4 regions of the Rhizobium sp. BK289 genome follow, and region 4 is predicted to be linked to each of the others. Evidence: predicted binding sites of a transcription regulator. Region 4 holds the regulator's gene; each other region holds the start of a gene.
The links. Region 4 encodes PhoB, which activates phosphate uptake and scavenging genes when phosphate is short. Its sites were predicted from a motif close to TGTCATNNANCTGTCAT; they were not measured.
Positions count from the first base shown of each region.

Region 1: FHT84_RS28855 (DUF1045 domain-containing protein) is a predicted target of PhoB. The motif match lies at 1,710-1,726, and genes of this name have one in related genera.
Region 2: FHT84_RS06850 (1-acyl-sn-glycerol-3-phosphate acyltransferase) is a predicted target of PhoB. The motif match lies at 2,696-2,712, and genes of this name have one in related genera.
Region 3: pstS (phosphate ABC transporter substrate-binding protein PstS) is a predicted target of PhoB. The motif match lies at 6,270-6,286, and genes of this name have one in related genera.

Region 1 covers NZ_JACHZO010000021.1:70,225-77,941, reverse strand. Annotated here, with positions in the region: gene FHT84_RS28860 (alpha-D-ribose 1-methylphosphonate 5-triphosphate diphosphatase) at 1-860, opposite strand, end outside; gene FHT84_RS28855 (DUF1045 domain-containing protein) at 876-1,562, opposite strand; gene phnE (phosphonate ABC transporter, permease protein PhnE) at 1,751-3,097, opposite strand; gene phnE (phosphonate ABC transporter, permease protein PhnE) at 3,106-4,086, opposite strand; gene phnD (phosphonate ABC transporter substrate-binding protein) at 4,170-5,081, opposite strand; gene phnC (phosphonate ABC transporter ATP-binding protein) at 5,177-6,031, opposite strand; gene FHT84_RS28830 (pyridoxamine 5'-phosphate oxidase family protein) at 6,255-6,809, opposite strand; gene FHT84_RS28825 (DapH/DapD/GlmU-related protein) at 6,903-7,520, opposite strand; gene phnL (phosphonate C-P lyase system protein PhnL) at 7,517-7,717, opposite strand, start outside.
Region 2 covers NZ_JACHZO010000003.1:135,484-143,200, forward strand. Annotated here, with positions in the region: gene FHT84_RS06840 (primosomal protein N') at 1-495, opposite strand, end outside; gene FHT84_RS06845 (AAA family ATPase) at 545-1,681, opposite strand; gene FHT84_RS06850 (1-acyl-sn-glycerol-3-phosphate acyltransferase) at 1,708-2,652, opposite strand; gene FHT84_RS06855 (tyrosine recombinase XerC) at 2,899-3,834, shown strand; gene FHT84_RS06860 (TraB/GumN family protein) at 3,983-5,074, shown strand; gene FHT84_RS06865 (DUF2867 domain-containing protein) at 5,052-5,564, opposite strand; gene FHT84_RS06870 (insulinase family protein) at 5,666-7,717, opposite strand, start outside.
Region 3 covers NZ_JACHZO010000007.1:5,147-12,863, forward strand. Annotated here, with positions in the region: gene clpP (ATP-dependent Clp endopeptidase proteolytic subunit ClpP) at 1-546, opposite strand, end outside; gene FHT84_RS14680 (GGDEF domain-containing protein) at 959-2,206, shown strand; gene pstB (phosphate ABC transporter ATP-binding protein PstB) at 2,346-3,182, opposite strand; gene pstA (phosphate ABC transporter permease PstA) at 3,212-4,063, opposite strand; gene pstC (phosphate ABC transporter permease subunit PstC) at 4,074-5,045, opposite strand; gene pstS (phosphate ABC transporter substrate-binding protein PstS) at 5,122-6,093, opposite strand; gene FHT84_RS14705 (cupin domain-containing protein) at 6,409-6,753, opposite strand; gene FHT84_RS14710 (O-acetylhomoserine aminocarboxypropyltransferase) at 6,892-7,717, opposite strand, start outside.
Region 4 covers NZ_JACHZO010000005.1:289,997-297,713, forward strand. Annotated here, with positions in the region: gene pstA (phosphate ABC transporter permease PstA) at 1-1,146, shown strand, start outside; gene pstB (phosphate ABC transporter ATP-binding protein PstB) at 1,161-1,976, shown strand; gene phoU (phosphate signaling complex protein PhoU) at 2,028-2,741, shown strand; gene phoB (phosphate regulon transcriptional regulator PhoB) at 2,773-3,456, shown strand; gene FHT84_RS12280 (GcrA family cell cycle regulator) at 3,647-4,174, opposite strand; gene FHT84_RS12285 (hypothetical protein) at 4,301-4,594, opposite strand; gene FHT84_RS12290 (aspartate aminotransferase family protein) at 4,599-5,798, shown strand; gene argF (ornithine carbamoyltransferase) at 5,967-6,884, shown strand; gene FHT84_RS12300 (Hsp33 family molecular chaperone) at 7,043-7,717, shown strand, end outside.

The DNA of each region.
Region 1 (7,717 bases), on a different contig from region 4:
GCGATATTGCCCGAATGCGACTTGCCGCGCACGATGTTCGGCGCGCCCATCAGCACGCTCATGCCGGCGCCATGCGAAGCCTTGGCGGCGTCGATGCTGGTCGGGAATTCCGCAAGGCGAACGCCGTAGTTGATGGCCTCGTCGACATGGGCGAGCGTCGCGTCGTCGTGGCTTGCAACGGTGATGCCACGTTCGGCACAGACCTTGGAGATAGCGTCGCGGCTCGGCTTCGCGTACCTGGCCGATTCTTCCTGACGCTTGGCGATGAACTTGGCAAAGGCCTCGTCGCTGAGCCCGCGCTTCTTCTGATAGTAGAAGATGTACTGATCCATGGTCTGGAACTGGCGCTGGCCCGGAGCATGGTCCATCAGCGAGACCAGGCGGACGTAAGGATCTTTCTCGAAATCTTCGAAATGGTCGAGAACATTGTCGGAGGAGACTTCGCAGCGCAGATGGATCAGGTGATCGGCGCGCAGGCGGTCTTCACGCTGGGCCGCCTGGATGGCGTCTGCCATGTCGCGCATCTCGCCCTTTTCAAATCCGTCATCGGCGTCCGAGCCCATGCGCAGGCAGTCGAATACTGTCGTGATGCCCGAGGTGACGATCTGGGCGTCATGCGCCTGGATCGCCGCCGTCTTGTTCCAGCGCACGCCCGGACGCGGCGAGTAATGGGCTTCCAGATGGTCGGTGTGCAGCTCGACCAGACCGGGGATCAGATAATCGCCCTCGAAATCCTCGCCCATATTGGACTTGCCCTCGGAAATGGCGGCAATGCGACCGTCGCGGATCAGCACGGAGCCCTCGATGATCTTGTCTTCAAGGACGATGCGGGCGTTGGAAAGGACGGTTTCTTTGGTCATATCGGCTCTTTCATTTTAGGCGCCGGCAAGCGGCAGCCATGAACGGACGGTAAAGGGAGCACCCCGCTCTTCTTCGATAAAGACGGCGAGGCCGGAAATGTCGAGCGGTTTGCCGGTATGGTCGGCGAAGCGCTCGCGCAGAACGTCGTGCATCTCGGCCTGGCGCTCGGCAGGGACGCGTCCCGTCAAGGTCATATGGAAACGGAACTCGTCATTGACATAAGGATAGCCCCAACGCAGCAGATTGGCACGCTGCTGCTCGGTCAGGCCCTCCGGCTTACGCCGGGCGATGTCATGGTCCGAAAGCGGTGCGCGAAACGGCTCGAAGGTTTTTACCACACGGGAGGCGAAATCCTGCAGCGGCTGGTAAGCGGAACCGGGAACGAGCGCGAAGAAATGGCCGAGTTGGCCGAGTACGAGCTCCGGAATGGTGAAAGCCTTGGCCTGCGAGGCGAATTCGGCAGCGACCTCGAGAAGATCGCGCTCGGTCACCGAAGCGGCAAGCTCGAATGGTGCCTTCAGCGTGGCGTGAAAGCCATAGCGGCGCGGATCGGCCGTCAGTTCGGCATGGCCTGCTGGCACGGGGCCGATGGCCTTGTCGGAAAAAATCTCGTCGGAAAATGCATCGCGTCCCAGCCAGCGGGCGGCGAGAGATGTCAACGGATCGTTTTTGGGCGGCGTGAAATAGAGAGCATAGCGCAAGGCTGCATTCCTTGGAAAAATCGGCTGCGCGAGACACTGTTGGGTGATTTGCGACAAACCGCAAGAGCAGCAAGGCAGTAACGGTTCGAATCCGGCTAAAGCCGGTTTGAGCGCTACGGTCTTGCCGGCCTGCGCTACCGGATTCCCGTGACAGAATGATGATGGGAAACGATTTTTTACCGATCTTTTTAATTCACCCGCGCGCCCATCAGCCGCGAGCGCAAGGCGTTGGATGCGGCATCGAACAGGAAGACGACGATCAGGATCAACAGCACCATGTAGGCGACGTTTTCCCAGTTGGCATTGGTGCGCATCGCTTCCCAAAGCTTGAGGCCGATACCGCCGGCGCCGACGGCGCCGATGATGGTCGCGCCGCGCACATTCGATTCCCACTGGTAGAGCGTCTGACTGACGATGACGGGCACGATCTGCGGCATGATGCCGTAGCGATGCACGAGGATCGTCGACGAACCGGTGGACTTCACGCCTTCGCGCGGCTTGTTGTCGATGTTCTCCAAGCCTTCGGAATAGAGCTTGCCGAGCGTGCCCGTCTCCGTGAGGAAGATGGCGCCGCTGCCCGCAAGCGGGCCGGGGCCAAAGGCGCGTGTCAGGAACAGCGCCCAGATCAGCATGTCCACCGAGCGCAAGAAGTCGAAGAAGCGCTTCAGTACCTGGTTGAGCAACCGGTTCGGCGTGATGTTGCGGGCCGCCATGAAGGCAAGCGGGAAGGCGGCGAGCGAGCCGAGCAGCGTGCCGAGGAAGGCCATGACGATCGTCTGGAACAGCTTGGTCCAGACGTCGCCATGCTGCCAGGCGCCATTGTTCCAGATATTGTCGAATGCCAGCGAGAGATTGGACTGTGCAGGATCGAGCCGCGGGCCCGAAACGATCAGGCTGATGACTTCGCTTACCGGCTTGTCGAAGAAGGGCGAATGCGTATCGAAGACGAAGTTGGCCCAGCCTAGAAAGCGCTTGCGGATCTTCACGCGGTCGGTGGAAATGCTGGCATCGCCAGCAAAGCCGAGATCGACCAGGATATTGTCGTCATAGACGGTCATCCAGCTGGGAACAGGCTCTGAGCCGACGATTTTCGGTACATCGCCGGTAATATCGATCGGAATCGTGATGCCGTGCGCGGTCACGATCGCCTGCGTCTTGGTGACGGTTACCATGCGGCGTGAGCCGCTGACGGAAACGGTCATGCTACCATCGGGGTTGGTCTTCACCCAGTCCGGGTTCGGATTGTCGCCCAGCGGCGAAAAGCGCGGATACTTGATGCTGATCTTGTCGCCGGAGATGCGGAATTCCGGCTGCACGTCATAGCTCACCCATTCGCTGAGATAGATGCCGACGCGCTCCCAACGTGCTTCTGAAATGACTTTCGGCAGATCGAAGAACCAGACTGCATAGATGCCGTAGAGGATGATGCCGATGAAAATCATCAGGGCACCGAAGCGCTGGCGGAAGGACCGGTGAAGGATTTCCGGGTAACGCGCTTCGATTTCCTGCATGCGGCCGGCGTCGATGATGGACATGGTCAACCTCAATGCTGCAAAAGGAAGGCATGTTCGCCGATCAGACGGCGGCGGAGCCATGCGGAAAACTGGTCGACGGCGATGATCGTCAGGAAGAGAAGTAGCACCAGCGCCAATGTCTTGGCGCCGAAACCGCGCGAAATCGCAAGTTTCAGCTCCTCGCCGATGCCGCCGCCGCCGACGGCGCCGATGATCGTGGAGGCACGAACGTTGATCTCCAGACGCAGCAGTGCGTAGGACATGAAATTCGGCAGCACCTGCGGCAGGGCGGCGAAGCGGACGCGCTCGCTCCAGCTCGCGCCGACGGCGCGCATGCCCTCGTCGGGCTTCATGTCGATATTCTCTACGACTTCGTAGAAGAGCTTGCCGAGCGCGCCGATCGTATGCAGGCCGACGGCGATGATCGCGGCGATGGGACCGATCGACAGGATCGCGGAAAATAGGCCGGCGATGACGATTTCCGGGAAGGCGCGCAGAAGCTCCATGATGCGCTTCGTTACCAGCCGGATCGGATTGGATGGCGACATGTTGCGGGCGGCGAAGAAGCTCAAGGGCACGGCGAAGACGACGCCGATGATGGTCGATACCAGGGCGACATTGATCGTGATGATCATCAGCTCGAAATATTCGGGGATGTAGAAATCGCCCCAGACATAGACGCGGCCAAGCGGGAAATTGAACTCCTCGCCGCCGGTGCCATTGGCCCCGTTCGGGCTCGGCAGGTCGAAGAGCGCGCGGTAGACGTCAGCCCAGTCCTTTGGAATGAGCCAGCTCAGGAAATCGAAGAGATGCGGCAGGCGGTCAAAGAAATGCCCGGCGTTGTTTTCATCGGCGAAGCGCACCGAGCTGACGAAGGCAACGAGCAGGATCACCAGACCGATGCCGGTGTAAAGACGGCGGCGAGCCACCATTTTGCTCCAGGCGTCGCCGATCTCCTTGGCGCTCTGCGGTGCGCTTTGCATGTTCGGGTGCGTATCGGCGATCGTCATGAAGTCCTGCCCTTGTGAATCGCAAAGGGGTGTGAATAGCAAAAGGGCGGCCGTTGCCGGCCGCCCCATTATCGGGATGCAGATCAGCCGCCGATGGCAGCCTTACGGACTTCGATAACGGCGTTGTAGAAATCCGGGGTAACCTTGACGTAGCCCTTGAAGTCGCCGCCTTCGATGGCGTTGAAGCACTTGGCGTCGGTGGTCGGCAGCTTCAAGAAGAAGTCGGCCAGCTTGGTCTGCCATTCTGTGCCGAGAGCGTTGCGAACGACGAGCGGGCCGTTCGGGATCAGCGGCGAGCGCCAGACTTCGACGAGCTTGTTCGGGTCGACGGTGCCCTTGTCGACGGCCTTGCGGAAGGTACCGGAGGTGAAGCCATCCTTGAAATTGCCGATGCCCGAGGAGTCGTCGACTGCAACGTCGACCTTGCCGTCGTAAGCGGCAAGCAAGTTGTTCTCATGGCCGCCGTTGAACTGGGTCGAGGCGAAGAACTTGTCGTTCGGGGCGCCGGTGGTCTTCGGAATCTGCGTCAGCGGAACGAGGTAGCCCGAGGTGGAGTCCGGATCGGCATAGCCGAGCTTTTTGCCCTTGGCGTCGGTGATCGTCTTGATGCCCGAGGACTTGAGAGCGAGGCCGATGGAGTAGTAGCCGGTCGCACCGTCGGTCTGCTGCGTGGTCAGGATCGGGGTAACGGCCTTCGGGTCCTTGATGGCGACGGCTGCATAGCCGGAAGCGCCGAGTTCTGCGAAGTCGAGCGTGCCGCCGAGCAGGCCCTGGATCACGCCGTTATAGTCTGCGGCTGGGAACAGCGAAACCTTCTCGAAGCCGAATTCCTTCTTCAGGTGGTCGGAAAGGCAGGCGTAGTTGCGCAGGCGGTCGGCTTCGTTTTCGCCGCCGAGAATGCCGACGCGGAATTCCTTGAGATCAGCTGCGTTGGCAGCAGCGCCGACTGCGAGCGCAACGAGCGCCGTAGCGGCAAAGAGTGCTTTCTTCAACATGGGTTCGTCTCCTGATTAACCGGTGTCCCCGGATGTCTTCGGTCTGATAGAAGAAATGCGCCCTTGACGCGGGCATTCGATCCCGGCCGTCCCCCTCAGAGACCGGCCAGCGCCAGCGGTTGCGGGCCGGCAGATTCTGTCGCCGCGGCTTGCACGGCCGGATCGGCAATGTTGATTGATGTCGACGTCATGGTCTCATCGATGCCAGCGCCGTCCTTGTCGGTGCCGTAGATTTCCTTGACGGCTGCTGCCGTCAGATCGCTCGGCTTGCCGTCGAAGACGACCTTGCCGCCTGCCATGCCGACGATGCGTTCGCAGTAGTTGCGCGCCGTATCCAGCGTGTGCAGGTTGGTGATGACGGTGATGCCTTCGCGCTCGTTGATATCTCGCAGCGCATCCATGACGATCTTGGCGTTCAGCGGATCGAGCGAGGCGATTGGCTCGTCGGCCAGCATCATCTTCGGCTGCTGCATCAGGGCGCGGGCGATGGCGACGCGTTGCTGCTGGCCGCCGGAAAGCGTGCCGGCCATCTGCAGGGCCGTCTGCTCGATGCCGAGGCGCTCCAGCGCCGCAATAGCTTGGATGCGCTCCTCGCGGGTGAAGACGGAGAGAAGGCTCAGCACCGTCGAACGATGGTTGAGGCGGCCGAGCATGACATTGGTGAGCACGTCGAGGCGCGGCACGAGGTTGAACTGCTGGAAGATCATGGCGCAGTCGCGGTGCCAGCTGCGCAATGCACGGCCGCTGAGCTTTGAGACCTCGGTACCGGCGAAATGGATGGAACCGGAGCTGGGATCGGAGAGGCGATTGATCATGCGCAGCAGCGTCGACTTGCCGGCGCCGGAACGGCCGATGACGCCGACCATCTGTCCCTGCGGAATGTCCAAAGTCACGGAATCGACAGCGAGCTTGTTGCCAAACCGGCGCGAGACATTCCTGAGTTCGAACATAGTGCTTCCCTTTCGCGGCTGCCGGGCTGCAGAAATTTCAGCGGTACCGGTGCTAAGAATGGGCGCGTGCCTCTGTCTCCAAAGGAGTTCGAAGGGGCTGGCGCCGACCACAAGGCAACCGATTAGTCCCGCTTCATGAAGCTCCAATGTCAGTTTTATGTAACTGCTGTTACAATTCCCGGCGATTTTGCAAAATTAGCCGGCTGAGGGCTTTCCTTGGAGTTTAGCCGTCAAACATACCTGTCGGCAGGCCGTCCATGCTGAAGCTGTTCTTCTCGCGCCGGTATTCCTCAATGCCGTCGGTACCCTTGGCTTTCGCCCATTGATCAAGGCTCGGCCTCTCGCCTTCATAGGTGAAAAGCGGCACGCCGAAACCGCAGGACGTTTGTACGAGATCGAAGTCCAGCCATACGATCTGCCGCGCCCCGAGCGGCTCTTCGTCCGCATAGTGAGCGTGCAGCAATTCCCGATATTCGGCGGACGAGCGATGGATGATCCGGCCGCGGCCATAGAGGCGCAGGATCATCGGCGGCCCTTCGACGGCGCAGAACATGATGGTCAGCCGCCCGTCGGCCTTCATATGCGCCGCGGTCTCGTTGCCGCTGCCGGTGCGGTCGAGATAGATAGCCGTGTTAGGGGATATGATGCGCAGGCACAGCGTCTCGCGGGGCGAAACATTGACACGGGACTCCGATGTCGCGGACGCCGTGAAGAATATATGTTGCCGCGCGATGAAATCGCGCAGCCGGTCGTCGATGCTGGAAAATTGCTTCGCCATGGAAACTCCTCTCGATCCCGTCCTTGCAAGGATCATCTGAAAGCTGGATCGCTTGTCACCGCCTCGCAAGCCCGATGAGGGTCGAAAGCGTCCTCAGGCGGCGTAGCGATCCAGGAAATCTTCCGCAGACAGGGCGCGGAAGTCGGCAAGCGCTGTGCGCAGGCGGTCGTGATCCCAATCCCACCAGGCAAGCCTATCCATGCGCGCGCCGACCTCGGGCGTGAAGCGCTCGCGGATCAGCTTGGCCGGCACGCCGCCGACGATCGTATAGGGCGCGACATCCTTGGAGACGACCGCGCCGGCCCCGATCACGGCACCATTGCCGACCGTCACACCCGGCAAGATGGTGGTGCCATGGCCGATCCACACGTCATGGCCGATGACGACCCGGTTGTCGCGCCGCCAGGTGAAGAAATCCGTCTCCATATCGGCGTCAGGCCAGTAATCGGCGGCGCGATAGGTGAAGTGATGCAGCGTGGCGCGCCATGTCGGATGGTTTGTGGCATTGATGCGCACGGCGGCGGCGATGTTGACGAACTTGCCGATCGTCGCGCACCAGACCGCGCCATCCTGCATGATATAGGAATAGTCGCCCATCTCGACTTCATCGATGCGGCAGCGGTCGGAGACTTCGGTATAGCGGCCGAGCGTCGAATTGTTGACGCTCGCCGAAGGGCTGATGAAGGGCGTCTCGCCCAATTTGCGGCTCATGCGGCGGCCTTCCGCGGCGAGAATTGCGAGACGTCGAGAACGCGGCTGCCGACGGCCTCGCGCACTTCTTCATCGTGGAAGATGCCGAGAAGGGCGACGCCGGCCTGCTTCTTCTGTTCGATCATATCGACGACGACGGCCCGGTTGCGGGCATCGAGCGATGCCGTGGGCTCATCGAGCAGCAGGATGGCGTGATC
Region 2 (7,717 bases), on a different contig from region 4:
AGTGCGTGTCCACGACAATCCATCGGCGGCAATCTCCATCACCTTGGCGCGAGCCGGCGTCAGCCGCTCCGGCTGCCCGCCGATGAAGTGCAAGCCTTCGATCATCGGTTCGGGGTCGAAGGCGGCCGGCGCTCGAAGCGCCATGCGTGCCACCAGCCCCGGCGGCGACAGCGTATAGGCGGCAACCCAATCGATGAAATCGCGCATATGCTTGCCGAGCGGCGGACAATCGAACACATGGCTGATCGGCCGAAGCTTCTTCGGATCGACACCGCCATCATCCTCGCCATCCCAGACGACGCCGATCACCTGCCGCGGCCCGAGCGGCACCTGCACGACCGAACCCGGCTCCACCGCCAATCCCTCGGGCACGGCATAGGAATAGGCCCGCGGCGCCGGCATCGGCACGAGAACGGGAACCGTACGGCTCATCATAGACTTCGCGGGCGCCGCCTCGAAAAGCGCACCGAACAGATCGGAAGAATCTTTGCTCATTGCGCCAGACCATGCCCCGGACAGACAAAAAAGAAAACCCGGATTGCCGCTACTCGTCGTCATCATCGATCTCGCCAGTCGACCTCATGCCGTCGATCCAGGTGGAGCCGTCCTCACGGATCACCCGGCGCGGCTTCGCGCCGCAGCGTTCGCGCACGGCCTCGGCCAGACGTTCGGAATGGGTAACGATCCAGATCTGGCTCGTCTTTGCGGCCTCAGCGATCATGTCGGCAAGCGGCACCAGCATGTCGGGATGCAGGCTCGCCTCCGGCTCGTTGAGCGCGATCAGCGGCGGCAGGCGGTAGGACATCAAGGCGGCGGCGAGACCAAGGAAGCGGATCTGGCCATCGGAGAGCTCGCGCGGCTGGAAGACGCGATTGGGAAACTCGGGCAGCATCAGGCCGAAATCCGCCGTTTCCTGTGGCTCCGGCACCACGAGCCGCGCCCCTCCGAGCGCTGCGGCAAGAACCCGGTCCAGCTCGACAGTATCCTCGCGCGTATGGACGAGGGTTGCGAAAACGGCGGCGATATTGGCGCCATCCTCATCCAGCATGGGAGACGTCACGGCAAGGCAAGGCGCACGCAGCGGCGAGCCGCGATCTGTGCGGAAGCCGTGGTAGAATCGCCAGGCGTCAACGGCGCGCCGGAACGTGCCGACCTCGGGAAAATGACCGGCATCACCCAGCAACGCGACCGCCGTTTCGGAAGTCAGGGCGTTCTCGGGATGCGGCTGCATGCGGCCGCTCACGCCGCGCACGGAAATGCCTGGCCCGTCGCGCTTCATCATCGTCACCGGCCGCCGCCCGGTCTCGACCGAAAGCTCCTCGGCCTTGACCTGCGGCTCCAGCGGAAAGCCGGCGGAGGCGCAGGGCGGCCGCATGCCCGCTTCGATCCAGTAACGGAACGTCGCCGCCCGTTCCATGTCGAGCAGCTCGATATCGAAGCGGATACGAGGGGACTCATGCGAACGCCGCTTGCCCGACCACATGGCCGAGAACATCCCGCCTTCGCTGGAGATTTCATGCGCCAGCCGGCCACGAACCGCCGCCTGCACGAGCTGCAGCGAACGATAGAGATTGGACTTGCCCACCCCGTTCTCGCCGATGAACAGATTGACATCGGAAAGATCCATGCGGATCGAGCGCAGGGAACGATAATTCCGGGCAAACATGGAGCGTAGCTGCATGCCACGCGGTTTAGCCGATTCCCCTGTCAAAGAGAATGCGAAACCAGGGGTTCATCCTGCTTTGGGGGCACAAGCGGCGAGAAGGTTGCGTTTCCATCCGCTGCAAGATCGAAGACCGTATGCTTCTCCAGCGCCTTCGTCACCTCGTTGACGTCGCCGTCCAGATGCTCGACGGGGATGAGATTGCCGACAAGGAAATCGAACCGGTCGCCGCGCTTGTTGAGCAGCTCGTGGAAGACGGTCATGTCGCGCAGCTCTGTCGACCATTTGGCGAACCAGTAGAACAGGCCGGAATTGCGCGCCGTCAGATGCACGGGCAGGATCGGCAGATTGTATTTGCGCGCCAGACCCACGGCCGAGGTCTTCCACGGCCGCTCATTCAGCTTGCCGTTCGCCCAATAGGCGATACGGCCGGATGGGAAGAGCACGGTGACCTTGCCCTCCGCCACGGCACGGTTGGTCAGCTGCAGCGTCTCGCGCGTCTTTGGCTTGCTCTTATATTCCTCGCGCCACTCCACAGGGATGATCATCTCGGCAAAGCGCGGGTTGACGCGTACCGCATCGCGATTGGCAAAGATCATCATATCGGGCCGGCGCGATTTCAGAAGATCGAAGACAGCGACGCCATCGGCAATGCCTGTGGGGTGATTGCTGACGAGGATGAAACCGCCCGAAGCGGGAATGCGGTCGGCATGGGTCACGCCGATATCGAGCCGCAACAAGTCGCTCATATATTCGAAGCACTGGAAGCCCGAAAGCTTGGCGACATCATCGGCGAATTCGATCGCCTTGTTGTAGCGCAGCAGCGTGTAGAGAAACGGGCGCATGAACGGCCAAAGCGGATTGCGCACGATTTTTTGCCCGCGCTCTGCGATCAGAGTATCGACAATATGCCCGGGCTGACCCTGGGACACCAAAGCGATTGCTTCTGCAATCTGTCCCAGTGCAGTTATCGACCCGCGGCGTGCCATGAAGTGTCCTGAATGGTTGGGAAATATTCTATCGCAATCGAATATGATCGAAGCATGACAAGCGCCTCGCATATGGAAGGCGAACCATCCGAGATTCGGAATCGACCATATGCAGTTTCATTGAAGTCGAGCTGCATCCCCGTAGCACGAAGGAAAACGCGCCGGAAGCAGCGGGAAAGTTAGCGATTCCATAACCTTCCTTCCTTCAAAGTGGCAGAAGGAATCCGAATTTCAAGGGGTTTTCCACTGAACGAGTTGTTGATCATCGCCGACCCAGGGTTGATGGCGGAGCGCGGCCGCTGGCTCGACGCACTCGGCCGGGAACGACGGCTCGCGGCTCACACGTTGAATGCCTATGAGCGCGATACGCGGCAGTTTTTGACGTTTCTCACCGGCCATCTCGGCGGTCCGGCGACGATCGCCGATATTCGCGACCTGCGCCCCGCCGACTTCCGCGCCTTTCTTGCCGCGCGCCGCAAGGATGGAGCCGGCGCGCGCTCGCTCGGGCGCAATCTTGCCGGGCTTCGTTCGTTGTTGCGCTACCTCGAAAAGAAGGGTTTGGTCAACGCCGCCGGTGCCGCCGCCGTGCGTTCGCCGAAGCAGCCGAAATCGCTTCCCAAGCCGCTCTCCGACAAGCAGGCGATCACTGTCGTCAGCGATGAGGCGCAGCTGCACGAGGAACCATGGATCGCCGCGCGCGATGCGGCGGTGCTGACCCTGCTTTATGGCTGCGGCCTGCGCATTTCCGAAGCACTGGATCTGAAGCCGCAGGATTTTCCGCCGGGCGCAACCTCGCTGCGCATCACCGGCAAGGGCAACAAGACCCGGCTGGTGCCGTTGCTGCCGATCGTTGTCGAAGCGGTCGGCCACTACCGGGCGATTTGCCCGTATCATCTCGATGCGGACGGTCCGCTCTTTCGCGGTGCGCGCGGCGGCAAGCTGCAGCCGGGCATCATCCAGCACGGCATGCAGAAAATGCGCAGCGCCTTCGGCCTGCCGGATACGGCGACGCCGCATGCCCTGCGCCATTCCTTCGCCACCCATCTGCTCGCCGGCGGCGGCGACCTGCGCACGATCCAGGAACTGCTCGGCCATGCGAGCCTCTCGACGACGCAGGTCTATACAGGCGTCGATTCCTCACGCCTGCTCGAGGTCTACGACCGCGCTCATCCCCGCGCGTAAGGCCTGTTCGCACGTGTAAGAAAAGATTAACTCCTTGCGTTAAGGAAATCTCCGTCTCGTGCGCATAAAGCAGAACCATGTCTCGGCATGCCTCCCGAAAGCCGCTTTCGAGCGTTAGGGATCACGCCTCTGCGAACGGAAGATTTTGATGATTTCTGCCCTCGGATCCAGGACGATGCGGTCGACGAAACCGGCACTCGGCGATATCCTGCTTTGGCTTGCCACGGCTATTCCGTTGATGCTGGCGATCCTGCTGATCGCGACGATGCTGACGCTGCAGCAGGCGCATGCGGAAGGCGCAATCTCCGATAGCTGCGGCGGCAAGGATCTCATGGCCGAACTTCAAAAGACCGATCCAGCCAAATATGCCTCCATCATCGCCGCCGGCGACAAGGTGGAGAATGGCAAGGGCATCTTCTGGAAGATCGAAAAGCCCGGCCTGAAGCCGTCATGGCTGCTCGGCACCATGCATGTCTCGGATTCCCGCGTGCTCACCATGCCGAAAGGTGCAGCCGACGCTGCTGCGGGAGCCGATACGATCATCGTCGAATCCGACGAGATCCTGGATGACAAGAAGGCGGCCCTTGCGCTTTTTTCCAATCCTTCCCTGACGATGCTGACCGACGGATCGACGATCAGCGAGCATCTGTCGCCTGAAGACAATACCCGGCTCGAAGCCGGTCTGAAGGAGCGCGGCCTGACGCTCGCCGCCGTCTCGCGCATGCAGCCCTGGCTGATCTCGAGCTCCTTCGAAATGACCGGCTGCGAGGTCCGCCGCAAGGCAGCTGGTGCAAAGTTTCTCGACCAGAAGCTCGCCGGCGATGCCGCCGCCGAGGGTAAGAAGGTCGTGGGCCTCGAAACGCTGGCCGAGCAGGCCAAGGCCATGAGCGATCTGCCGATCGCGCTGCATCTGAAGTCGCTGATGCAGACGCTCGAAATGGGCAACAAGATCAACGACGTCAACGAAACCATGACCGGCCTTTATCTCGCCGGCAATATCGGCGCGATGATCCCGATGCTGAAGGTGATCGAACCGGACCAGAAGATCACGGACGACGATACCGCCGCCTTCGAGCAGCGCATCATCCTCGATCGCAACAAGGTGATGGCCGAACGCGCCGCGCCGGTTCTCGACAAGGGTAATGCCTTCATGGCCGTCGGCGCACTGCACCTCGTCGGCGACCAAGGGCTCGTTGCGCTGCTGCGCAAGCAGGGCTTTACAGTGACGGCTGCGAACTGACCGCTTGCATCCGCTTACCCAAATTGGCAAGCGTCGTCGCGACGATCAGCCGGTGGAATGGCGTGATGATGGCGAGATAGATCCGGCCAAGCAATATGTTCCGCCGGACGAGCGTCGTGGCATCGATCAGCCGGCATCCCTGATCGTCATCACGCACGTCGATGACGACGCGAAAATCGAGATGCCGATCGTCGAACCCGAGCACGACCTGATTGTCTGATTTGCTGACGACGGGAAAGAAGCCGATCTTTTCCAACTCCTCTGCTCGAAGATCGCTGGTGGATCTCAAGCCGAACAACCCCGTTACCACATCGCGCACTCGTATCAGCAACCGCACCCAATATGGAAAGCGGCTGAGCATCGTTCGGGCGGCAGCAATGGCCGTCAGGTCCGAGTTCGGGATCTTCAGTTCGTAGCAGTCAGCCCAATCGGCATCCGGCAATGCGGGATGCGGCATAAGGGGCTTCACCATCAGAGGCCTTGCGGACATGGTTTCATCCGTCTTTATTCGACGTCTGAAGGCTACCACACATTGCGATGCGACCCGATCGGCAAATGCCGACTGCGGCAATTTGGCCGGCAGATAATGGACTAACGCACCGCCGATCCACCGGCCGGCAATATCTTCATCCGCCAGGAGGTTGCCGGCTTCAGATAGGTGGTCGCGATGGCGCGAACGTCCTGTGCTGTTACAGCCTGGTAACCGCCGATGCCGCTGCGAATCCGTTCGAGGCGACGCGGATCCGTCTGGGCGTTCTGCAGGCTTTGAAGCCAGTAGCTGTTGGTCTGTTGCGACCGTTTGACCTCCTCGATGATCGGAGCCTTCGCGCGCGTCAGCTCATCCGGCGAGACATCTCCGCTGCGCAGATCGCCGGCGATCTTGTCCACTAGATCGAAGAAGTGATCCAGCTTGGCCGGCGTCGTCTCGACATAGGCGTAGGCGAAGCCATAGCCCGGAATCGACCTCGACAGATCGACCTCGCTTTGCGGACTATAGGTTGCTCCCTCGGCGAGGCGGAACTGGTCGATCAGGCGATTCTGCAGGATCGCCCCGGTCACATTGGCGGCCGCGGCTCTCGGCAGATCCGAGAGAAAATCGCCGATCGGCATGGCGACGGCTGCGCCGGCATTGTCGCTTCGACCGTCGTGAAGCCGGATGACCGGCTCCCTGGTCGGTGCGGGAAAATGCACATCGGCGCCATCCACCTGGCCTTGTGCGTCGCTGCGCGGCGGCAGCGCGCCGAAGGTCTCGGCCGTCATGCGAATGGCATCGTCGACCTCGACGTCGCCGGCGATGATGACCTCGATCGGTCCCTTGGAAAGGAGCGGCTGCAGAAGCGTCTCGAAATCTTCCGGCTTGGCATCGAGCAGTTGCGACCGGTTCGGGAATACCCAGCGCGGATCGCCGGAATGCAGGAGACCGGGCAATTCGCGGCCGACCACGCTGCCCGGCGTCGCCTGAAGCTGATCAAGACTGTTCAGATAGGCCTGCTGCACCCGCTTGAAGACGTCCGGACGATAGGCCGGATCCGAAGCATAGGCCGTCAGAAGCTGCAATTGCGCCGCCAGATCGCGCGGCCGCGTGGCACCCTCGAATTTGAAGGTGGCATCCTGGATAGCAAAGTCATTGCCGACGACCTTTTCGGCAAAAGCCTTCTGCATATCGTCATAGCTGATGGCCTTCAGGCCGGACAGCGGCAGCGCCGGCGCCGCCCAGATCGGCAACGGACGGTCCCGCGGCAGATCCAGCCGGCCGTGGCCGATATTGGCCCGCACCAGAACTTCGTCGAGACGGTACTTGGTCGGCTTTACGGTCAGGCGGACGCCATTGGCAAAGCGAACCATGATAATGCCGAGATCGTCGACCGACCGCCGTTCGACGACGGTCCCAGGCTGCCCGAAATTAGTATAGGGCCATGCGACCGCGGCCGCCTGTTCCGGCGCGGTGACCGCAACGGCGCGCGACTCGGCATAGGCCTTCTCGACGGCGGTATTGCCACCCTCGGGCATTTGCGGGATTTGCAGCACGAGCTGCGGACCGTTGCCGGAGAAAACGCGCTGAAGAGTTTGATTGACTTCGCTGGCGCTCAGCCCCTTCATCGCGGCATCGAACAGCGTGAGATCGTCGGCAGGTGAGGTGAAAACCAGGTTCTCGCCGACGCTCCAGGCAAGCGATCCGGCGATATCCGGGCTGGTGCGCGTCGCAGCTCCGCTCGCTGCAGCCTGCAGCGTGGAGCGATATTCGGCAATTTCCCGATCGATCTCGCTTTGGTCGGCACCGAACTGCGCAAGACGGCGCTGCTCCTGATCGATAGCTGCCAGGGCAAGCTGCCACTTGGTGGGATCGCTATCGGCGGCAATCATCGCGACATGGGCCGATTTGAAGAAGTCCTGCGCACCGGCCTGCGCGCTAACGAAGGGCGGATTGGGCTGCTGCGCCAGAAGGGATAGACGCTGGTTGAGAACGGCAAGGCCGATATCCTCCACCAGCTGCGCGCGGCGCTTGACGACCATATCCGGCGAGGCATCATAGGGCCGCGTCCAGGCAAGTTGCACGCGGGTCGCACCGCCAGGCACGACGACTGTGCCGACCCGCTTTCCATAGCTTTGGAGAGTACCGAGGTCAGGGTCGGCGGGCGCCGC
Region 3 (7,717 bases), on a different contig from region 4:
GAAATGGTCACGATCGAGCGTCTGTTCAACTTCCTCGTAGGTCCGACCGCAATGCTTGACATAAACTTCGTTCAGGCGGCGCTTCATCTTGATGATGTCGCGCGCATGGCGCTCGATATCAGAAGCCTGGCCCTGGAAACCGCCCGAGGGCTGGTGAACCATGATGCGCGAATTCGGCGTGGCGAAACGCATGTCCTTGTCGCCTGCGGCAAGCAGCAGCGAGCCCATGGACGCAGCCTGGCCGATGCAGAGCGTCGAAACGGCCGGCTTGATGAATTGCATCGTGTCGTAGATCGCCATGCCGGCGGTCACGACACCACCCGGCGAATTGATGTAAAGCGCAATTTCCTTCTTCGGGTTTTCGGCCTCGAGGAAGAGAAGCTGGGCGCACACCAACGTCGCCATATGGTCCTCAACCGGCCCGGTCAGGAAAATGATGCGTTCCTTCAGCAGTCGGGAATAGATGTCGTAAGACCGTTCCCCACGATTGGTCTGCTCAACAACCATCGGCACCAGAGCCATAGCTGTATCGACTGGATTTCTCATGTGCGTCCTTTATCAAACTTGCCCCGGCGACGGAAACGCCGGGAATCGGAGTAAAAATCCTTTACTCCTACATAGAGTGTCCCTGCCCTTCACTTCAAGACGCGCAAAAGCATATCGTCAAAAAGCAGTAATGCCTGCGGGGGCGTCGGCAAAGCATTTCTAAACACCGCGCCTCGAATGCCAAGATGCCATGGCGCCGCGCCACCGGCTGCCCACTGCATTTCCCGGCCGCAAGGTGAAGGAAGCATGAAAGTTACCCCGATCCGACGAGAATTCGAAGACACAAGTAAAATTTACCAACTCATTTAATGAACTTACCATCTTATTCGGCAAGGATGGGCCAATCGCGAGAATCGTTGCGCGTTTGTGCCAACGATCCGAAGGGAGTGGAGAAACACCCATCGTGCTGAATATGACCACGGGTCTGACCATCTGGTGCTCGGAAGCCATCACCCTGGCGACCGTACTGCTCTTCGCCTGGAGGCACGATCGCAAATCCCCCACCTATCTGATCTGGGCCATCGGATTTACGGTCAGCGCGGTTGGATTCGCGCTGGTGGCGGCTCGCGGCGTCGTTCCCGACATCTGGTCGATCCAGATCGGCAATGCGGTGGCGCTGCTCGGCGAAAGCGCATGGATTGCCGGGTTCCGCTTGATGGACAAGCGCAAGCTGGAATGGTCGGCACTCCTGCCGCCTGTCATCTGGGTGGTCGGCGTCAGTCTGCCTTGGGTCAGCGGCAATTTCGCCAATCGCGTCATTGTCTACGATCTTGCCGGTGCCGTCGGCGCGACCTTGCTCGCCTTTGCCGTCCACCCGGCCGATGGCCGCCGCGAGCCGGCGCGCGGGCAGCTCGGCATCGTCTTCATGGGCCTCGCCTGCTTCTGTTTCGGCTCGGCTCTCTGGATGGTGCTTGTAGCCCCCTCGCTGGAAGAGGCCATGATCTATCGCGGTTATATGGCGCTCGGCTACGGGCTGCTCATCATCGTTGCCATCGTTCTGAACGGCAAGCTGCTGATGGAGCGCGCCGAGCGTCGCTGGCGGGCGATCTCCATCACCGATGCGCTGACGGGGGTTCTGAACCGGCGCGGGCTTCAGGAAAGCTATGAGATTCTCGCCGGAGAAGGACAGCAACAGCGGCCACAGAAGCTCGCCGCGCTGCTGTTCGACCTCGATCACTTCAAGAAGATCAACGATCGCCACGGCCATCAGACGGGCGATGCCGTTCTGACAGAATTTGCCCGTATTGCCCGGCAGTTCGTGCCGCGCAGCGGTGCGTTCGGCCGAATGGGTGGAGAAGAATTCGTCGCCTTCGTTCCCATAGAAGATCAGTCCCAGGCCGAAGCCTTGGCCGAAACCATCCGCGCCGATTTCTGCCGTGTGCCGCTGCTTGCTGGGCGCACGCTGGTGCCGGCAACCGTCAGCATCGGCGTTTCGATCATGCCGCGCGACACCGTCAGCTGGGACCGCCTGGTCTCATTCGCGGATCGCGCGCTTTATGCCGCCAAGCGCGCCGGCCGCAACTGCACCATCGTCTTCAATGAAATGGAAACTGCGAAGGAGGCGGAGGCAGCGCCGGGCGCCGACGACGGCGAGCTTGTGCCGACCCTTGACGATCAGATTCATGCTCTGAGGCGCATGGGCACGCTCGCCAGGATGTGACCGGCTCGTTCGGCACATCCATCGCATGGGCTTTGGTTTGATCAAATCGCACGACTGCCCCGCAAAGGGGCCATCCTGAACACAAAAGGCGCGCTTCGGCAGCGCGCCTTCACAGATTACGCGGCAATCTCCGTCCGTATCAACCGTAACGACCGGTGATGTAGTCTTCCGTGCGCTTGACCTTCGGCGCCTGGAATATCTGCTCGGTCGCGCCATATTCGATGAGTTCGCCCAGATACATGAAGGCGGTGCTGTCGGAGATGCGGCTTGCCTGCTGCATGTTGTGCGTGACGATGACGATCGTGAAATCACCCTTCAGCTGCGATACCAATTCCTCGACCTTGGCGGTCGAGATCGGGTCGAGAGCCGAGGTCGGCTCGTCGAGCAGCAGGACTTCGGGGCGAATAGCGATGGCGCGAGCAATGCAGAGGCGCTGCTGCTGGCCGCCGGAAAGGCCAAGTCCGCTCTGGTGCAACTTGTCCTTGACCTCGCTCCACAGCGCGGTCTCCGTCAGCGCCGCCTCGACGCGGACGTCCATTTCCGCCTTGGAGATCTTCTCATAGAGGCGGATACCGAAAGCGACGTTTTCGTAGATGGACATCGGGAACGGCGTCGGCTTCTGGAACACCATGCCGACCTTGGCGCGCAGATCGTTCAGATCGACGTCCTTGGTCAGGATATTGCGGCCATCAAGCAGGATCTCGCCGGCAACCGTCTGGCCCGGATAAAGATCATACATGCGGTTGAAGGTGCGCAGCAGCGTGGACTTGCCGCAACCCGAAGGGCCGATGAAAGCGGTGACCGCATTCTTGCGGATATTCATGTTCACGCTCTTCAGAACGCGATGGCCGTTCTGATAGGTGAAATCGAGGTTCTTCACCTCGAGCTTCGCGAGCGCACCGAGATCCGACTGGGAAGCAGCGTCCTTCCCCTGTTGTGCGTTGACGCTCTGGAATTTGCTGTCGCTCATGTTCATGGTCTCATTCCTATCGTTCGACGGCTGCGTCATTGGCGGCGCCCACTCAGGACACGGGCAAGGATGTTCAGCGCAAGGATGGCAACGGTGATGATCAGCGCGCCGGCCCAGGCCAGTTGTTTGAGATCCTCGCCGGCATCGGCGGCAAGCGTGTTGATGGCAACCGGCAGCGTGGCGATCGGACCGGTCAGGCCCGTATTCATGAATTTGCTGTAGCCGGCAGTGAAGAGAAGCGGTGCGGTTTCGCCGCTGATGCGGGCGATGGCCAGCAGAATGCCGGTGAGAATGCCGGTCCAGGCGGAACGGTAGATCACCATCATCATGGACTTCCAACGCGGCGCACCGAGCGCGGCGGTCGCTTCACGAAGCGCATTCGGCACCAGCAACAGCATGTCCTGCGTCGTACGGTTGACGACCGGGAGCGCGATCAGCGCCAATGCGAGGATACCCGCGATGGCGGAGTTGCCGTGCATGGGCACGACCACGGCGCCGTAGACGAACACGCCGACGATGATCGAGGGTGCGGACAGCAGAATGTCGTTGATGAACTTGGCAGCCTCGGCAAGTTTGGTGCCGTTGGCATATTCCACCAGGTAGGTGCCGGCGAGAATGCCGATCGGCGCGGCGATCAGGATGGCGCAGCCGGTGACCAGCACCGTGCCGTAGATTGCGTTTATCAGACCGCCGCGCGAGCCCTGAGCCGGGATCGACATGGTGAACACGTCGAGGCTAAGCGCCGACACACCGCGATAAACCAGGCTGACAAGGATCACGCTGAGAAAGAATATACCGAGAATGGCCGCGAGGAAGGACAGGGCCATCATCACTTTGTTCTTCGTATAACGCCTCGACACGAGATTCTGACGAACTGCATTTTCCATGGTTTTTCCCTCAGAGCGAGTCGCCGCGGCCGATCATCCACCTCGCTGCGGCAAGCACGCAGAAGGAAAGGACGAACAGAAGCAGGCCGAGCGCAATCAGGCTCGACAATTGCAGACCGTCGGCATCGCCGAAGTTGTTCGCGATCTGGGCGGAAATGGTGGTGGACGGCGAAATGATCGACGATTGCAGACGGCTTACCGAGCCGACGACGAAGGTAACGGCCATGGTTTCGCCAAGAGCGCGGCCGAGGCCGAGCATGATGCCGCCGACGAGGCCGCGGCGTGTGTAGGGGATCAGGATGTGGCGGGCCACTTCCCATGTGGTCATGCCCATGCCGTAGGCGGATTCGCGCAGCATCGGCGGCACGGTGCTGAATACGTCGCGGGAGATTGCGGTGATGAAGGGCAGGATCATGACGGCGAGCACGAGGCTTGCCGTCAGCAGGCCGACGCCCGGGGCCGGCGGCTGGAACAGCAGGCCAATCACCGGCACCTGGCCGACCGTCGCGATCAGGAAGGGCAGGATATAGTTCTGCATCAGCGGCACCAGAATGAACAGGCCGACGATGCCGTAGATAATGGAGGGAACGCCCGCCAGAAGCTCGATGGCGGTGCTGATCGGACGGCGCAGGCTGCCGGGGCAAAGTTCCGTCAGGAATATGGCGATGCCGATGCCGAGGGGAACAGCAATCAGCATGGCGATGAACGAACTTACAAGCGTACCGACGACGGCAGGCACGGCGCCATAAATATCGGCCGGCGCGCTCCACTTGGTGCCCCAAAGGAACGACAAGCCAAAGGTCTGAAATGTGGGCAAGGCATCGATGACAAGAACCACGAGGATTGCCAGCAGCAGAAGCACGACAAGAACAGCCGAGCCAAGCGTCATCAAATAGAAAATCCGATCCTGGATTCGGAATTTTCTGGTCGCGGCGGAGGTATTCACAGCCTGAAAGCCCGCCATCTGAGTCGCGTCAGCCATCGATTTCCCCTTGTCCTGTCACGAAAGGCGGACAGGGAAAAACCCTGCCCGCCGCAATTTTCTCGCCTAGCACAAATTACTTCGTGCCGAAGTCCGTCTTCCAAGACTTCTCGACGATCTCGACAACATTGTCCGGGACCGCGAGATAAGACAGGGCGGCCGCGTCCTTCTGGCCATGCTCATAGGACCACTTGAAGAACTTCAGCGCTTCTTCGTTCTTAGCAGCGTCGGCCGGCTTCTTGTAGAGCAGAACCCAGGTCGAGGCGGCAATCGGCCAGCTCTTTTCGCCCGGCTGATTGGTGATGATCAGGTTGAAGTTCTTGGCCTTGGCCCAATCGGCGTTGGAAGCGGCAGCCTTGAACGTTTCCAGGCTTGGCTCGATAACCTTGCCGGCAGCGTTCTTCATCTTCGCAAAACCGATGTGGTTGGCGACGACGTAGGAATATTCAACGTAGGAGATCGAACCAGCCGTCTGGTTGACGGTGGTGGAAACGCCTTCCGAGCCCTTGGCTCCGAATCCAACAGGCCATTCAACGGCGGTGTTCGAGCCAACCTTTTCCTTCCATTCCGGCGAAACCTTCGACAGGTAGTCGGTGAAGTTGAAGGTCGTGCCCGAGCTGTCGGCGCGGTAAACGACGGAGATCGGCGTGGAAGGCAGCTTCACGTCCGGGTTGAGAGCCTTGATGGCCGCATCGTCCCACTTGGTGATCTTGCCGAGGAAGATGTCGGCCAGCGTCTTGCCGTCGAGAACGAGTTCGCCCGGCTTTACGCCTTCGACGTTATAGGAGACGACGATGCCGCCGGAGATCATCGGGAACTGGGCAATGCCGTTCTTCTCGAGGTCAGCGTCGCTCATCGGCTTGTCCGAAGCGCCGAATACGATGGTCTTGTCGAGAAGCTGCTTGATGCCGGCGCCCGAACCGACCGACTGATAGTTGACGACATTGTTCGTCGCTGCCTTGTAGCCTTCGGCCCACTTGGACAGAACCGGAGCGATGAAGCTCGAGCCGGCGCCCGTGATGTCGGCAGCCGAGGCCGAAACGGACATAGCCGCGATGAAGCCTGCAGTCAGGCAAAGCGAACGAAATTTCTGATTCAACATGATTGAACTCACTTCCCAGAGTGATGAAAGGGATGGCGGGCAGAAGCTGAGCACGAAGTATCCCATCGGTTAGGAACCCCACCTCGACCTCCTGGCGACAGTGATGGCTCTAATGCCGCATTGTTTCAGTTTGATGACAGTTTAATGAAGCGGCGGTGACACAACCTGTGGCAATCATCACGGTCATCACGGATCCGCACGGAACGGACCGCCGCGGGCAGCAGGCGAACGCGAACTTCATGTTTTGATTCAACGACGTCGTCAGAGACGGATCACATAATCCTTGCGAGTCGTTTCAATGACTTCCCAGATCCCCTTGAAGCCCGGCTTCAAGATGAGGCGGTCGCCTGCACGCAGATGAAAGGCTTCGCCGTCGTCAGCTGTCACAATGGAATAGCCGGAGAGAATGTGGAAGTACTCCCACTCGTCATAGACGATCCTCCATTTGCCCGGCGTTGCTTCCCAGACACCGGCATAAAGGCCGCCATCGGCCTCGTCGAGGTTCCAGGTTCGAAAAATCGGAGCTCCTGAAATGAGACGATCCGCTGCGGGCGCACCTGTCTCGGGCACCACGCCATCGACATCCAGTTGCAGATAGGTTGCCACTCAAGTCCCCTGTCGATCACGTTTCGCCAAGATCAAAAGCCCGCAATCACCATTCGGCGATCGCGGACCGAGACAACATGAAATACGCTGCGGTCAAAGGCGCTGTCGAGCTTTTTCGGCCTTCTTTCGGTTCAGGCTTCAGACTTTTGCGAGCGCCTGCTCCAAGTCGGCTATGATGTCCTTGACGTCCTCGATGCCGATGGAGAGGCGCACAACGTCCGGACCGGCGCCGGCAGCGACCTTCTGTTCGTCGGTCAACTGCTTATGCGTCGTCGAGGCCGGATGGATGACGAGCGAGCGCGTGTCGCCGATGTTGGCGAGATGCGAGAAGAGCTCCAGCCCTTCCACCAGTCCCTTGCCCGCTTCATATCCACCCTTCAGGCCGAAGGTAAAGACAGAGCCGGCCCCTTTCGGCGAGTAGCGCTGCTGCAAGGCATGGTTCGGATCATCCTCCAGACCGGCATAATTGACCCAGGCTATCTTCTCCCGGCCCTTCAGCCAACGCGCGACGGCAAGGGCATTGTCGGAGTGGCGCTGCATGCGCAGCGGCAGCGTCTCGATCCCCGTGAGAATCAGAAAGGCGTTGAATGGCGAAATTGCCGGTCCCAGATCGCGCAGGCCGAGAACGCGGCAGGCAATGGCGAAGGCAAAATTGCCGAAGGTCGCGTGCAGCACGATGCCATTATATTCCGGCCGCGGCGAGGACAGCATCGGATAATTGCCCGAGGCCGACCAATCGAACGTACCGCCGTCGACAATGATACCGCCCATGGAATTGCCGTGGCCACCGAGGAATTTCGTCAGCGAATGCACGACGATATCGGCGCCATGCTCCAGCGGCCGGATGAGATAGGGGCTAGCCATGGTGTTGTCGACGATGAGCGGCAAGCCGTGCTTATGTGCGATAGCTGCGATCGCGGCGATGTCGACGAAGGTGCCGCCCGGATTGGCAAGGCTTTCGATG
Region 4 (7,717 bases):
GGCTACAGCGCCTTTGTTCAGACATCGATCACTCTGCCGATCGAATTCACCGAGGAGGTGATCGACCCCGCGGCCAAGCGGGCCACGGATCCGAAGGTGCTGATCGGTGCCAATTACCTTGTGCTGGTGCGGGACGCGCTGGTGAAAGCCCTGAGCATCGATCCCACCAATCGCGCGCTCGTCCGAGAGGCGACGGCGATGGTATCGGATAGCGCCAGGATCGCGTTGCGCGACAGGGTCGTCGCCAATCCCTCGATCATAGGGACGACGCAGAACGTCACCTTCCTTGCCAGCGCCAATATCGATTCCGCCAACAAGGGCCAGATCGATCTCACCGTCGACGAGAAGGATCGCAAGATATCCGACCGGCAGATTGCCTGGATGAAGCAACTCAGCGAAAGCGGCGCGCTTTATAAGGCGTTTAATACCGGTCTCTTTGTGGCCGGCAATTCCAGCCGCCCGGAAGCATCCGGCCTCGGCGTCGGGCTGATCGGCTCGCTCTACCTCATGCTGACCGTGCTCGCGCTTGCCTTGCCGGTTGGTGTTGCAGCCTCGATCTATCTGGAAGAGTTCGCGCCGAAGAACCGGCTGACGGATCTGATCGAGGTCAATATCAACAACCTCGCAGCGGTGCCCTCCATCGTCTACGGCCTGCTGGGCCTCTCGGTCTTCATCAACATGATGGGACTGCCGCGTTCGGCCTCGCTCGTCGGTGGGCTGGTGCTGAGCCTGATGACGCTGCCGATGATCATCATCGCGACGCGCTCGGCGCTGCGCGCCGTGCCGCCGTCCATCCGCAGCGCCGCGCTCGGCCTCGGCGCATCGCGCATGCAGGTGGTCTTCCATCATGTCCTGCCGCTCGCCATGCCGGGCATCCTGACGGGCACCATACTCGGGCTTGCTCATGCTCTCGGGGAGACGGCGCCGCTGCTCTTGATCGGCATGGTCGCCTTCGTCGCCAACTATCCGACATCGCCCCTCGATCCCTCGACGGCGCTGCCGGTGCAGATCTACATGTGGGCGAGCGAAGCCGAGCGTGCCTTCGTCGAAAGGACGTCCGGCGCCATCATCGTCCTACTTTTCTTCCTCGTCGCGATGAACATCGGCGCCATCCTGCTGCGCCGCCGCTTCGAGCGGCGCTGGTAAGGGAGGGCCGAGAAATGAACATGATGAGCGAAGCGGCAAGCGAAAGAGCCTTGGCCAAGAAGATGACCACGATCCCCTACAAGATGATCGGCCAGGACGTTTCGGTCTTCTACGGGGACAAGCGCGCGCTCTTCGACGTCAACCTGAAGATTCGCGCCAATACGGTGACGGCCCTCATCGGCCCTTCCGGCTGCGGCAAATCCACCTTCCTGCGCTGCCTCAACCGCATGAACGATACGATCGACACGTGCCGCGTCACCGGCAAGATTACGCTCGACGATCAGGACGTCTACGACAACAGCATCGATGTCGTGGAATTGCGCGCCCGCGTCGGCATGGTCTTCCAGAAGCCCAACCCGTTTCCGAAGTCGATCTACGAAAATGTCGCCTACGGGCCGCGCATCCATGGCCTGCATCGCTCCAAGGCCGATCTCGATCATATCGTCGAGACCAGCCTGCAGAAGGCGGGCCTGTGGGGCGAGGTCAAGGACAGGCTTCATGATGCTGGCACCAGCCTGTCGGGCGGTCAGCAGCAGCGTCTGTGCATTGCGCGCGCCGTTGCCGTCAGTCCGGAAGTCATCTTGATGGACGAGCCGTGCTCGGCGCTCGATCCGATCGCAACGGCGAAGGTCGAGGATCTCATTCACGAGCTGCGGGAAAACTTCACGATCGTCATCGTGACGCATTCCATGCAGCAGGCCGCCCGCGTTTCGCAGCGCACCGCAATGTTTCATCTCGGCCATCTGGTCGAGGAGAACGACACCGATAAAATGTTCACCAATCCCGACGATTACCGCACGCAGGATTACATCATGGGCCGTTTTGGTTGATGATATCAAGCGCGCGGCCCCTTTCACACAGTTCACCTTGAGGATAGAAAAATGGTCTCCACACACATTCTCTCTGCCTATGACGAAGACCTGAAGTTCCTGACGCGCCGTATTGCGGAAATGGGCGGCCTGGCCGAGCAGATGGTCAGCGACAGCGTACGCGCATTGGTCCAAAGCGATGCTGCCCTTGCGCAGAAGGTCATCTCCGACGACGTCGTTCTCGACCATGCCGAGCGCGAAGTCGGCGACAAGGCGATCGTCACCATCGCCCGCCGTCAGCCGATGGCAGCCGACCTTCGTGAAATCATGGGATCGATCCGCATCGCTTCCGATCTGGAGCGCGTCGGCGATCTCGGCAAGAACACCGCCAAGCGCGTCATCGCCGTGCAGGGCACCGGCGTTCCGCGCCGTCTCGCCCGCGGCATCGAACACCTTTCCGAATTGGCACTGAGCCAGCTCAAGGAAGTTCTGGATGTCTACGCCACCCGTTCGCCCGACAAGGCCGTATCGATCCGTGAGCGCGACGAGGAAATCGACGCCATGTACACCTCGCTCTTCCGCGAGATGCTGACCTACATGATGGAAGATCCGCGCAACATCACCACCTGCACGCATCTTCTCTTCTGCGCCAAGAACATCGAGCGCATCGGCGACCATGCCACCAACATCGCCGAGACGATCTATTACATGGCGACCGGCGCTCAGCCCGAAGGCGAGCGTCCGAAGGATGATACCGCCAATACCGTCGGCGCGGTGACGGAATAATCTGGAAGTGAAGAAAGGAGACCATAAGCGCATGGTTCCGAGAGTTGCTGTTGTAGAAGACGAGGAAGCGCTCAGCGTTCTGCTGCGCTACAATCTTGAGGCCGAAGGCTTCGAGGTCGACACGATCCTAAGAGGCGATGAGGCTGAGCTGCGTCTCCAGGAGCGCATCCCCGATCTCCTGATCCTCGACTGGATGCTCCCCGGCGTATCGGGCATAGAGCTCTGCCGCCGGCTGCGCATGCGGCCGGAGACGGAGCGCCTGCCGATCATCATGCTGACGGCCCGCGGCGAGGAAAGCGAGCGCGTGCGCGGGCTTTCGACCGGCGCGGACGACTATGTCGTCAAGCCGTTCTCGACGCCGGAGCTGATGGCCCGCGTCAAGGCGATGCTGCGGCGTGCCCGTCCGGAGGTGCTCTCCACGGTGCTGCGTTGCGGCGATATCGAGCTCGATCGCGAAACTCATCGCGTTCACCGCAAGAGCCGCGAAGTGCGGCTGGGGCCGACGGAATTCCGCCTGCTGGAATTCCTGATGTCCTCGCCCGGCCGCGTCTTCTCGCGCTCGCAGCTGCTCGACGGCGTCTGGGGTCACGATATCTATGTCGACGAACGCACGGTCGACGTCCATGTCGGCCGCCTGCGCAAGGCGCTCAATTTCTCCAATATGCAGGATGTCATCCGTACCGTTCGCGGCGCGGGCTATTCCATGGAAGCCTGAGCGGCTTGCCGCTCGGGTATCAACATTACAGCTCCACGCGTCTTTCAAGACGCGTTAAGGTCGCTGTAACATCTTGAAATGCTGCATAATTTTCTCTTAAATCGATTCCGGTTTAAGGAATTATGCAGGAGCGGCGGAAATAGAAAAACGGGCCTCGAGGGGCCTGTTGCTCTTTGTCTTGCTGTCACTTTCAGCCGTTGTTGCGCCGGCGGTCATGCACTGGCTGGTAGGCCATGCGCTGATGATAGGTGCAGTAGGGCGACGAATCCGGGCTGTCATTGCCGCAGAAGTGGAAATCGTCCTTCAGCGGATCGCCGACCGGCCATTTGCAGGTGCGCTCCGTCAGCTCCGTCAGGCCGAGGCGGCGGGAGATCGGAACGACGACGTTCGCAGCCGGGCGATACTGGATTTCGTTGACGGAATCGACCTCGATCTCTTCCTTCAGCATGGTTACGCCCTGCTGGCGGGTGACGACCGTCCGTGTTGCAACGCGCGATCCGTAGCTCGTGGCGCGGGGTGCTGCAGCACTGCGCTTCGGCGTGCGCGTCGCGGTTGCCGTGCCGCCGGCCTTCGCTCGGCCGGGAAGGTTCAGGCGATGTACCTTGCCGATAACGGCATTACGGCTCACGCCACCGAGCTGCGCAGCGATCTGGCTGGCGCTCAACCCTTCGGACCATAGCTTTTTCAGCTTCTCGACGCGTTCGTCTGTCCAATTCATGCCCTGTCTCCGCTGTCGCGTTTCCGATGGCAGAATCCCTCACCATTGCCTCGCATGGGAACGAGGCGCGAAACGCTCTAAAATTGTGGTGACTAGTTCCGCCGCATGCAGTCTAGCAATTGCTTTTTAACCTAGTGTGAGGCTGACTCCGTGACAAGAGTCGCGGGAATCTTGAGGAATCGATTTCGAGGTTTTCCCCAACTTGCTGCCCCGGCGTGGCATTTCTGCAATAGGAGCCGCCGAAGCCGTCTCTTTTGCCGGCAAGCGCTTTCTCGCACCTGCTAAAACGGCAGTTTTGTTGACATCGCGGTGCAAAACATCAATAGTGCCCAGGCCGCCGCAAGGCGGCATTTTTGATTTTTTCGGGCCCGTTTCATCAAATGGAAGCGATCGGTCCTTAAAGTTGTGATCAGGAGACATGGCCATGGCCGAGACCACGCCGCTTTACGACACCTACCTGCGCGCTCCGCTGCGGTTCGAGCGAGGCGAGGGCGTCTGGCTGGTTACCGAAAACGGCGAGCGCTATCTCGATTTCGCAGCCGGCGTGGCAGTCAATTCGCTGGGTCATGCCCATCCTCATCTGGTCGCCGAATTGAAGGCGCAGGCCGACAAGGTCTGGCACCTGTCCAACCTCTATGAAGTACCGGGCCAGGAAAAGCTGTCGAAGCGTCTGACGGAAGTGACATTCGCCGACAAGGTGTTCTTCACCAATTCGGGCGCGGAGGCGCTGGAATGTGCCATCAAGACGGCGCGGCGCTATCAGTTTGCCAAGGGGCATCCCGAAAAGTTCCATATCATCACCTTCGAAGGCGCCTTCCACGGCCGCACCATCGCGACGATCGCCGCCGGTGGCCAGGAGAAGTATATCGAAGGCTTCGGTCCGAAGGCGCCGGGTTTCGATCAGGTGCCGTTCGGCGATCTCGATGCCGTGCGTGCCGCCATTACGGATGCGACGGCTGGAATCCTCATTGAACCAGTTCAGGGCGAGGGCGGCATTCGTCCCGCGACCAACGAGTTCCTGCGCGGACTGCGTGAGATCTGCGATGAGCACGGCCTGCTTTTGATCCTCGACGAAGTACAGTGTGGCGTCGGCCGCACGGGCAAGCTCTTCGCCTACGAATGGGCCGGGATCAAGCCGGATATCATGGCGGTCGCCAAGGGCATCGGCGGCGGTTTCCCGCTCGGCGCCTGCCTTGCGACGGCGGAAGCCGCCTCAGGCATGAAGGCGGGAACGCACGGCTCGACCTATGGCGGCAATCCGCTCGCCATGGCGGTCGGCAATGCCGTTCTCGACATCGTGCTTGCCGAAGGCTTCCTGCAGCATGTGCGCGATGTCGCCCTGGTGTTCCGCCAGGGGCTCGCCTCGCTCAAGGACCGCTTTCCCGATATCATCGAGGACGTTCGCGGTGAAGGCCTGATGCTCGGCATCAAGGCGGCCATTCCGCAGGGAGAGCTGCTGCAGGCAATCCGTGCCGAGCATCTGCTCGGCGTTCCGGCCGGCGACAACGTCATCCGCCTGCTGCCGCCGCTGGTCGTTACAGCCGAAGAAGCACGCGAAGGTCTTGCTCGCCTGGAGCGAGCCGCCGAGCGTGCGCGCGCTGCCCGCACGAAAAAATCGGCTTGAGTTCAACGCCCGTAGATGGGGCGATTACTGCGCCGCGCGTCGAGGCGACGCGCAAGGGCGCAGTAACATTTAGGAATCGCATAAGCTTTCCATAAATCGATGCCGATTTAAGGGCTTATGCGTGCCCCACGCGGGCGTTATTGTTTTTTCTGGAGCACAGGTAAGGACATGGCTTCTCCGAAACACTTTCTCGATCTCTCTGCCGTCCCGGCTGCCGATCTGCGCAATATCATCGACGATGCGATCGTCCGAAAGAGCGCGCAGAAGGCTGGCACGGCCGACAAGCCGCTCGCCGGCAAGATGCTGGCGATGATCTTCGAGAAGCCGTCCACCCGTACCCGCGTTTCCTTCGATGTCGGCATGCGTCAGCTGGGCGGCGAGACGCTGTTCCTCTCCGGCACGGAAATGCAGCTTGGCCGCGCCGAAACGATAGGCGATACGGCGAAGGTGCTGTCGCGCTATGTCGACGCGATCATGATCCGCACGACCGATCATTCCCGCCTGCTGGAGCTCGCTGAACATGCGACCGTTCCGGTCATCAATGCGCTGACCGACGATACGCATCCCTGCCAGATCATGGCTGATATCATGACCTTCGAAGAGCATCGCGGCCCCATCAAGGGCAAGACGCTCGCCTGGACGGGCGACGGCAACAACGTGCTGCATTCGCTGATCGAAGGTGCGGCACGCTTCGGCTATCGCATGAATATGGCGGTACCCCTTGGTTCCGAGCCGAAGGATCACTATCTGAACTGGGCCCGCAACGAGGGCGCCGAAATCATGCTCTCGCATGATGCAGACCGTGCGGTCGCCGGCGCCGATTGCGTGGTAACCGATACCTGGGTTTCCATGAATCAGGAGCACCGGGCACGCGGTCACAACGTCTTCCAGCCCTATCAGGTCAACAAGGCTTTGATGGCACAGGCCGGCAAAGACGCTTTGTTCATGCATTGCCTGCCCGCCCATCGCGGGGAGGAAGTGACGGACGAGGTGATCGATGGCCCGCAATCCGTTGTCTTCGATGAGGCGGAAAACCGCCTTCATGCGCAAAAGTCGATTCTTGCTTGGTGCCTGGGCGCGATCTGAAGATATCAAGCCGCGTCTCAAGGGCGCGGGCCCTAGAGCCGGATGGTCCTAGGTCGAAGCGACCTAGGACCTGAATCCGGTCTAGAATCAAAGAATAGAGCATGACGGCGCCCGAAAACCGCTCTCACTTTTCGGCGTCATGCTGCAGGAGTAAGCTAATGGCAGAAAATGCCGCCTCGCTGGGTCAGTTCGATTTCGCCGGTGACGATCACGTTGTCCCCTTCCAGGTGGAAGGTCTGGATGTGCGCGGCCGTGCCGTGCAACTTGGTCCGCTGCTGGACGCCATTCTCGCCCGGCACGACTATCCGGCGCCGGTCGCGCGGCTGCTCGCCGAAGCCATCGTCCTGACCGTCCTGCTCGGCACGTCGCTGAAATTCGAAGGCAAGTTCACCGTGCAGACCAAGGGCGACGGTCCCGTCGACCTTCTGGTCGCCGATTTCTCAACGCCGGAAAACGTTCGGGCCTACGCGCGTTTCGACGAAGAGGCGCTGGCCAAGGCAGTTGCGGAAGGCAGAACCGAGCCTGAGCAGCTGCTAGGCAAGGGCGTGCTCGCCTTCACCATCGATCAGGGCCGCTTCAGCCAGCCTTATCAGGGCATTGTCGCGCTTGATGGCGCCTCGCTGGAGGAGATTGCCGGCACCTACTTCCGCCAGTCTGAACAGATCCCGACACGCGTGCGCCTGGGTGCCGCCGAACTCTTCGATCGCGATAGCGACGGCAAGCCGCGTCACCGTTGGCGCGCCGGCGGCCTGATTGCGCAGTTTCTGCCCGAAGCGCCTGAGCGCATGCGCCAGCCGGACCTGCATGGCGGTGATGGCGATACCGGCATGCGC